2 linked regions of the Sporocytophaga myxococcoides DSM 11118 genome follow. The main gene of each other region encodes a partner of the protein of the gene in region 2 in a complex. Links are inferred from orthologs where the notes say so. Each region holds a gene or a part of one and is shown on either strand. Other genes may lie near its edges. The genes, in order: mfd and uvrA.

Region 1 (4,196 bases), on a different replicon or contig from region 2:
CTACACGTGCAACAAATAGATCTCCGATTCCTTTATCAAAAACATCTTCTACCGGCACTCTTGAGTCTATGCATGAAAGAACAATAGCCTTAGGAAACTGCCCATTGACAGCATCTCTGATTTGCTTAGAATGATCACGCAAAGTTAAGGTGCCAGAAGTGAATCTTTTATTACCTTCTTTAAGTTGCTTCAACACCTCATCAGGCGTGAGCTTCTGCTGCTCTTCTGCAGTTAATACTTTTTCTATAAGGGGATTTAATGCTTCCATAATACGCTCTATACAATATTTTAAACTGAAAAAAGACAGATTCAAAACTAACTAAAATGAATGGAACTCTATGTGTATTTTTTCGACAATAAAAATAAATATTCAAAAAGACTCATGAAATAAGCAGATGAAATAAGAGAAGGATCTCTTACTTCACCACCTCTGTCACAACAACAGGATTTATTTTTTGAAGAGTATCCATTGCCTGATGCATAAAGTCAATATCTTCGAATACAATCATCGGCTTTTTATTGACTTCTTTCAGTTTACACTTTTTAGGGTTCTTCTGAGCAAAAAGAAGGATTTTGCCAAATATATCCGACTTGTAATATGCATCATTATTCTGAACAAAATACCCCTTCATTGTTCCGTTCTTGATTGTGAGCTTTTCAAAACCAAGACCTTCTGCAAGCCATCTAAGCCTTACCGTTTCTACAAGATCTTTAACTTCATCCGGAAGCGGACCAAAACGATCTACGATAGATGCCCTATACTTTTCAAGCTCCTCTTCAGTCTTAATATTGTCAAGGGTAGAATAAAGACTTAATCTTTCAGAAATATTGGAAACATAAGTCTCTGGTATAATCACAGCAAGGTCAGTTTCAATCTGGCAATCGGTAGACTTATTTAAATCTTTTGCATCCAGCTCTTTCTTGAACAGCTCTGCAAATTCAGTTTCCTTAAGCTCTTGTATCGCTTCATCAAGGATTTTATGATACATATCAAATCCAAGATCAGAGATAAACCCACTTTGTTCCGCACCAAGTAAGTTCCCTGCTCCACGAATATCCAGGTCTCGCATTGCAACCTTAAAACCATCGCCAAGATCAGAGAACTCTTCAAGAGCACTTAATCTCTTTCTTGAATCAGCCGGTAATGTAGATACAGGAGGAGTAAGAAGATAACAGAATGCTTTTTTATTGGAACGTCCTACTCGGCCCCTCATCTGATGCAAATCAGATAGGCCAAACATATGTGCTGAATTGATTATAATGGTATTAGCATTAGGAATATCCAGACCTGATTCAATAATATTGGTTGAAACAAGCACGTCATATTCCGCCTCCACAAACTTCAGCATGACCTTTTCGAGCTTATCGCCTTCCATTTGCCCATGAGCCACGCCCATTTTTGCATCTGGAACGAGCCGCTTGATCCTATCAGCCATCTCTTCAATGTCTTTTACTCTGTTATGAACAAAGAACACTTGTCCACCACGCTTCAACTCATGACTCACAGCATCACGTATAACAACATCATTGAATGCATGAATTTCTGTAGTAACCGGTTGCCTGTTCGGAGGTGGTGTAGCAATAATTGACAGGTCTCTGGCCCCCATCAATGAGAAATGCAGAGTTCTCGGAATAGGCGTGGCAGTAAGAGTCAACGTATCCACATTGACTTTAAATTCCTTAAGTTTATCCTTAACCTTCACTCCAAACTTCTGCTCTTCGTCAATAATCAACAATCCAAGATCTTTAAACTTCACATCCTTACCGATAAGACGATGTGTGCCTATAAGGATATTGGTCTTTCCTTCTTCTACTCTTTTAATAGTCTCTTTTATCTGCTGAGCAGTTTTAAAGCGGTTTACATATTCCACATTAACCGGGAAGCCTTTAAGTCTTTCGCTGAACGTTTTGTAATGTTGCATCGCCAGGATAGTAGTTGGGACAAGTACTGCAACCTGCTTTCCATCTGTGGCAGCCTTGAAAGCAGCTCTAACAGCGACCTCTGTTTTACCAAACCCAACATCTCCGCATACGAGACGATCCATAGGATGAGGAAGCTCCATATCAGCTTTTACATCAGCTGTGGCTTTAGCTTGATCCGGCGTATCTTCATATATAAATGAAGACTCAAGTTCTGCCTGAAGGAAAGTATCTCTGTCAAACTTAAACCCTGGAGCTGCTTTTCTTTTAGCATACAAGCTTATCAGCTCCTTGGCAATATCTTTTACTTGTTTCTTAACACGCTTCTTTTTAGTATCCCACTCTCCGGAGCCAAGTTTACTGATGGGAGGAGGAGTTCCCTCTTTACCAGTGTACTTAGAAATTTTATGAAGCGCATGTATACTTACATAAAGCAAATCGTCATCTCTGTATACCAATCTTATTGCTTCCTGCTGCCTTCCGCCAACTTCCACTTTCTCGAGTCCTGCAAAGCGGCCAACACCATAATCCGAGTGAACAACAAAATCTCCGGGGTGCAAAGTCCTCAGCTCTTTCAAAGTCATTGCTTTTGACTTTGAAAATTTCTCTTTGGTTTTGTACCTGTGGTATTTCTCAAAAATCTGATGATCGGTATAGCAAACAAGCTTTAACTGTTCATCAATAAAACCCTGCCTGAGCGCAGCATTCATTGTCTGAAATTTCAGAAACCTATCGACTTCATTAAAGATTGTAGTCAGCCTTTCGATCTGATGATAAGACTCTGCAGCAATAACATTCGTGAAATCCTTTTCCTGATATGACTTTAAATTTTCAGCAAGCAGGTTAAACTCTTTATTAAACGGCGGCTGCGGCTTAGACGAAAATTCAATGAGATTTTCAGTATCATAATAATACCTTGTTCCAAACTCAAGAATCTTGTACCCCTCAAACAGCTTTTTAAATTCTTCCGGGTTTTCAAAGAGCTGAGCAGGGGAGGTAATTAACTTAGAACCGCCAGTTTCCTTTAATATCTGTTCAAAGGAGAGTGTTGCTCTGTCAAAATATCTTTCTATAATCTCTAGCGTCAACTCAACATCTTTAACCCAGATAGAGGTATCATCAGGAAGGAACTCAAGCAAAGATTCCCTTTTCTCCTGGAGTAATTTGGTCTGCACGTTGGGGATAATAGAAAACGTTTTTTTATTCTCAACAGACAGCTGTGTATTGGGATCAAAGGTCCTTACACTTTCGATCTCATCCCCGAAAAGTTCAATTCTGTACGGATAGTCATGAGAGTAACTGAATATATCGACAATCCCTCCTCTGATGGAATATTGGCCAGCCTCGTACACAAAATCCGTTTTTTCAAAGTCATAAGTGGAGAGCAGTTCTGTAACAAACTGAAGATCTACTTTCTCTCCGACATTGGCAGTAAAGCTATTGCTCTTGAGAGATTTCTTATTGATTACTTTTTCAGTAAGTGCATCAGGATAGCTGACTATGCAAAAATTATCTTCCCCCCTGTTATTCACCGCACTAAGTACCTCTGCACGCATGAGCACATTAGCATTTTCAGTTTCTTCGAACTTATAGGGTCTTTTATATGAGTTAGGGAAAAAATGTACACTAAAGTCTTGCAGAAGCACTTGAAGGTCATTCTGAAAAAAGGAAGCCTCTTCCTTATCCTGAAGAATGAATAAATGATTTCCAGGGCTTAAACTGCAAATAGCTGCTGATACTACTGCATCCATACTGCCATTTAATCCTTTCAGGCGGAAACGTAAATTGCTGTCAGACTTTATCTTATCATGGAGAATCTGAACCAGTGGATCTTCCTGATAAAGCCTTATTAAATCTTTTACTTTCAAACTATTCTCGTTGTGAATTACAAAGTTAAAAACAATGCGAGGCAGTATAAAATTCTTTCAGGATAAATAATAATCAAAGAGGCAAAAAAGTTTGAAAAAGTCTGTTTACTAATCCGCCGCAAAAGGGTATTTGTAGGATATAGCTAAGATAAAACTTGGCTAAAATAAAGGTCGGCGATAAAATTTCTTAGGAAAGTACAATACGGTGGGGGAAACGTTTTCTTATTGTCACACCCTATGTTACCCGGGACAGGGTAACATAAGTGTAACAACAACTCTTTAAAAACACATTAAATAAAGAATATGAAAACAAATTATACTCACTGTCTTTTACGGCGACACTGATTCAAGGTTTCAAAAAAATTAAATACATCAATGAAGAGACTTTTACTATTTGTTATAAGTGCC
Region 2 (3,724 bases):
ATAAAGGCTGGAAGGTGTGATAATTATGTCTGTCAAGAAGTACAATCTGGAACTTTCCTGAATACTTTAGTTCCTTTATAAGCTCAATCCCGCCAAATCCACCTCCTATCACTACAAGTCTTGGTTTGGTAGAATTTGGAATGTTCATAAACTGAATCCTTTTTTCAGAAGGATCACCCTTACCTTTCTCCGGCTGTTGAATAAAGTCCATATCTTATTGCCATTATCTTTAAGAAGAACGGTGTGGAAATGGCTATTGTTCCCGGTATGGGCAGCAACAGTTGGAAGCAACAGTATACACAAATGATGGCAAAGAACCTTTAAGCAAAAGCCACTATCGTATAATCCAATAAGAAAAAGTAGAAATTTTAAAGAGGAAGGAAGAACTATTTAAGTTCTTCCTTTAAAAATTTCGCAGTATAGCTTCGTTTATCCTTGGCTACGACTTCAGGAGTTCCCTGTACTAGGATTTCACCACCACCGGCTCCACCCTCAGGACCAAGGTCAATAATGTAATCTGCAACCTTTATTACATCAAGGTTGTGCTCAATGATTAGGACAGTATTCCCTTTGTCAGCAAGTTTATTAAGCACATCCAGCAAGTGTCTGATATCCTCAAAATGAAGACCAGTAGTAGGCTCATCAAGAATATATAAAGTTTTGCCTGTATCTTTTTTTGAAAGCTCTGTTGCCAGTTTAACTCTTTGCGCTTCTCCACCAGATAAGGTAGTTGCATGCTGGCCAAGAGTAATATAACCGAGCCCAACTTCAAACAGGGTCTGAACTTTTCTATGAATTTTCGGAATGCTTTCGAAAAATTCCGTTGCCTGTTCAACCGTCATTTCAAGTACGTCTGCAATAGATTTTCCTTTGTACCTGACTTCAAGTGTTTCTCTGTTATATCTTTTTCCCTTACAGGTTTCACAGAAAACATGAACATCCGGAAGGAAGTCCATCTCAATTACCTTTAATCCTGCACCTTCACATGTTTCACAACGACCGCCCTTTACATTGAAGGAAAAACGACCAGGTTTATATCCTCTGATTTTAGCTTCAGGAAGCTGAGAGAAAAGATTTCGTATTTCAGTGAATACTTCAGTATAAGTTGCAGGGTTTGACCTTGGAGTTCTTCCTATAGGTGACTGATCTACTTCAATTACTTTGTCAAGATGCTCAAGTCCATCTACTTTTTTAAAGTTCAGAGGCTCTCTTCTTGAATTGTAAAAATGCTTGTTTAGAATCGGGAACAAGGTATCATGGATCAGTGAAGATTTGCCGCTTCCTGATACACCTGTTATACAAATCATCTTACCAAGCGGAAGTTCAAGATTGACATTCTTCAGGTTATTCCCTTTTGCACCTAGCAATTTCAGGTATTCTCCAGAACCATCCCTTCTTTTCGCAGGGACTTCAATATTCAGTTTACCTTTTAAATACTTGGCCGTTAAGCTATCCTTCTTAAGGAATTCATCAGGAGTTCCTGATGCTACAACATTTCCTCCATGACGTCCAGCTCCAGGACCTATGTCAAGTATGTAATCACACTCGAGCATCATATCCTTGTCGTGCTCTACTACAAGAACAGAGTTACCGATATCTCTCAGATTTTTCAAAGCACTTATCAGCTTTACGTTATCACGCTGATGCAGACCAATACTAGGCTCGTCAAGAATATAAAGTACACCGACAAGTTGAGTACCTATCTGCGTTGCAAGTCTGATCCTTTGAGATTCACCACCAGAGAGTGTTCTCATGGGCCTGTCCAACATCAGATAATCCAACCCTACGTCTACAAGAAAACCTATTCTCTTTTTGATTTCTTTAACTACCTCTGCTGCGATTTGCTTTTGTCTTGAAGTAAGTTTTTTATCAAGGTTGGTAAACCATGTGTCCAGAGTGGAAATGTCCATCCTGGCTAGCTCCGAGATATTCTTTCCGTTGATTTTAAAATGAAGAGATTCCTTTTTCAGCCTTGCTCCATGACATTCATGGCAAACGTTAACTGTGGTATAATCGCTAAGCCAGTCCTGGGTCTTTTCAGAACCATACTCTTGCTGCTGCTTCATAAAGTTGATGATTCCATCAAACTTAAAGTTGTAAACATTACCGGATGAAGCCTTCATTCTAACGGCTTCTTCGGTTCCATATAAAATTACATCCAGTATTTCTCTGGGAATTTTTGAAACCGGAGTGCTTACATTCAGTTGATATTTTTTCAGGATGGCTTCAATCTGTTTGAAGATCCATATATCACGGTATTCCCCAAGTGGTTCAATTGCACCTCTGCTTATGCTAAGAGAAGTATCAGGTATCACTGCATCTTCCGTTATTTCTTCCACCTGACCTAATCCATTGCAAACTGGGCAAGCGCCATATGGACTGTTGAAAGAAAACATGTTCGGAGCAGGTTCATCATATGAGATCCCAGACTCCGGATCCATCAGATATTTGGAATAAAATTTCGCCTGGGCATTTTTGGTTTCCTGCAAAAGCATGATAATTCCTTTTCCATGCGTCATGGCAGTCTTAACAGATTGAGAAATCCTGAATCTGTCTTCGTCTCTCACCAGAACCCTGTCGATCACAATTTCTATATCGTGAATCTTATAACGATCTACCTGCATTTTTGGGACCAGCTCCATCAGTTCCCCATCTACTCTTACTTTGGTAAAACCCATCTTTCTGATTTCCTGAAAAAGTTCCCTGTAGTGACCTTTTCTTCCTTTTACCACAGGAGCAAGGATATTCAGCTTCTGACCATCGAAATTATCTATAATATGCTGCAAGATCTGATCTTCAGACTGCCGCACCATTTTATTTCCTGTAACATATGAAAATGCATCTGAAGCTCTTGCATAAAGCAAACGCATAAAATCATATATTTCAGTAACGGTACCAACGGTAGATCTTGGATTTTTGGAAGTCGTTTTTTGCTCAATAGAAATAACCGGACTAAGACCATTAATTTTATCTACTTCCGGCCTTTCCATATCACCGATAAAAGATCTGGCATATGTTGAGAAGCTCTCCATATATCTTCTCTGCCCTTCGGCGTAAATGGTGTCGAACGCAAGACTTGACTTACCACTTCCGCTTATACCGGTAATGACTACCAGTTTATTTCTCGGAATGGCAAGATCTATATTTTTGAGATTATGTTCTCTTGCACCAAAAACTTCGATGTATTCAAATCCCGTAGAATCTGTAAAAGTTGTTTCTTTAGATTTTTTCACTTCGTTAACTCGCTCCACTGGCATAACAATTTCTATAAGGGAAGGTTCGCTTACCCGAAATGCAAGTTAAAAGGAAAAAAGCAATAACAGGAATACTCTTAGTAGGAATTTTTAAAAGCGTCGGGTTCAAACTCCCCGATGGATGCTCCATTCATGATATTGCTAAGTTTGTCAACATCTTTTTCAGGAATAAGCATCTTGTTGCTGTCAATTTGCGGTTTCAGAGCTATACGGGTAGCTTCTAACGGAATGATTATCTCGAAACTCATCTTTTTGTTACTGACAGTCAATTTATTACCAAGAATCCAGGGGTTGAATTCTTTTAGTGTTACCAAATCGGTTTTATGTAATCTTGCAAACTTGTCAAGATTGGTAATAGTGGAATCAACACGCACAAGCTTCATCTTTGGCCTCTGCTTGCGCAAAACAGTAATTCCGTATTTCGCAGGATGGTTAAGCAGATCTTTTATAGCTAAAATGCGATAGAGATA

What was found.
Region 1: the proteins of uvrA (region 2) and mfd are in contact, whole or in part, in a crystal structure (PDB 4DFC), measured with the Escherichia coli proteins. The link is inferred for Sporocytophaga myxococcoides DSM 11118 from one-to-one orthologs.

Annotation. Positions count from the first base shown.
Region 1 is NZ_AUFX01000012.1:27,638-31,833, reverse strand. What follows is about bases 217-4,090. They hold mfd (transcription-repair coupling factor), read right to left. Parts: upstream 3,789-4,090; coding sequence 417-3,788; downstream 217-416. Other genes in these bases: K350_RS0115465 (carbonic anhydrase family protein), read right to left, coding at 217-268. Outside these bases: more of K350_RS0115465, read right to left, coding at 1-216; K350_RS0115455 (T9SS type A sorting domain-containing protein), read left to right, coding at 4,164-4,196. UniProt on the Escherichia coli protein: Couples transcription and DNA repair by recognizing RNA polymerase (RNAP) stalled at DNA lesions. Mediates ATP-dependent release of RNAP and its truncated transcript from the DNA, and recruitment of nucleotide excision repair machinery to the damaged site.
Region 2 is NZ_KE384560.1:12,012-15,735, reverse strand. What follows is about bases 187-3,588. They hold uvrA (excinuclease ABC subunit UvrA), read right to left. Parts: upstream 3,258-3,588; coding sequence 387-3,257; downstream 187-386. Other genes in these bases: K350_RS29475 (lytic transglycosylase domain-containing protein), read right to left, coding at 3,332-3,588; K350_RS29480 (NAD(P)/FAD-dependent oxidoreductase), read right to left, coding at 187-211. Outside these bases: more of K350_RS29480, read right to left, coding at 1-186; more of K350_RS29475, read right to left, coding at 3,589-3,724. UniProt on the Escherichia coli protein: The UvrABC repair system catalyzes the recognition and processing of DNA lesions. UvrA is an ATPase and a DNA-binding protein. A damage recognition complex composed of 2 UvrA and 2 UvrB subunits scans DNA for abnormalities.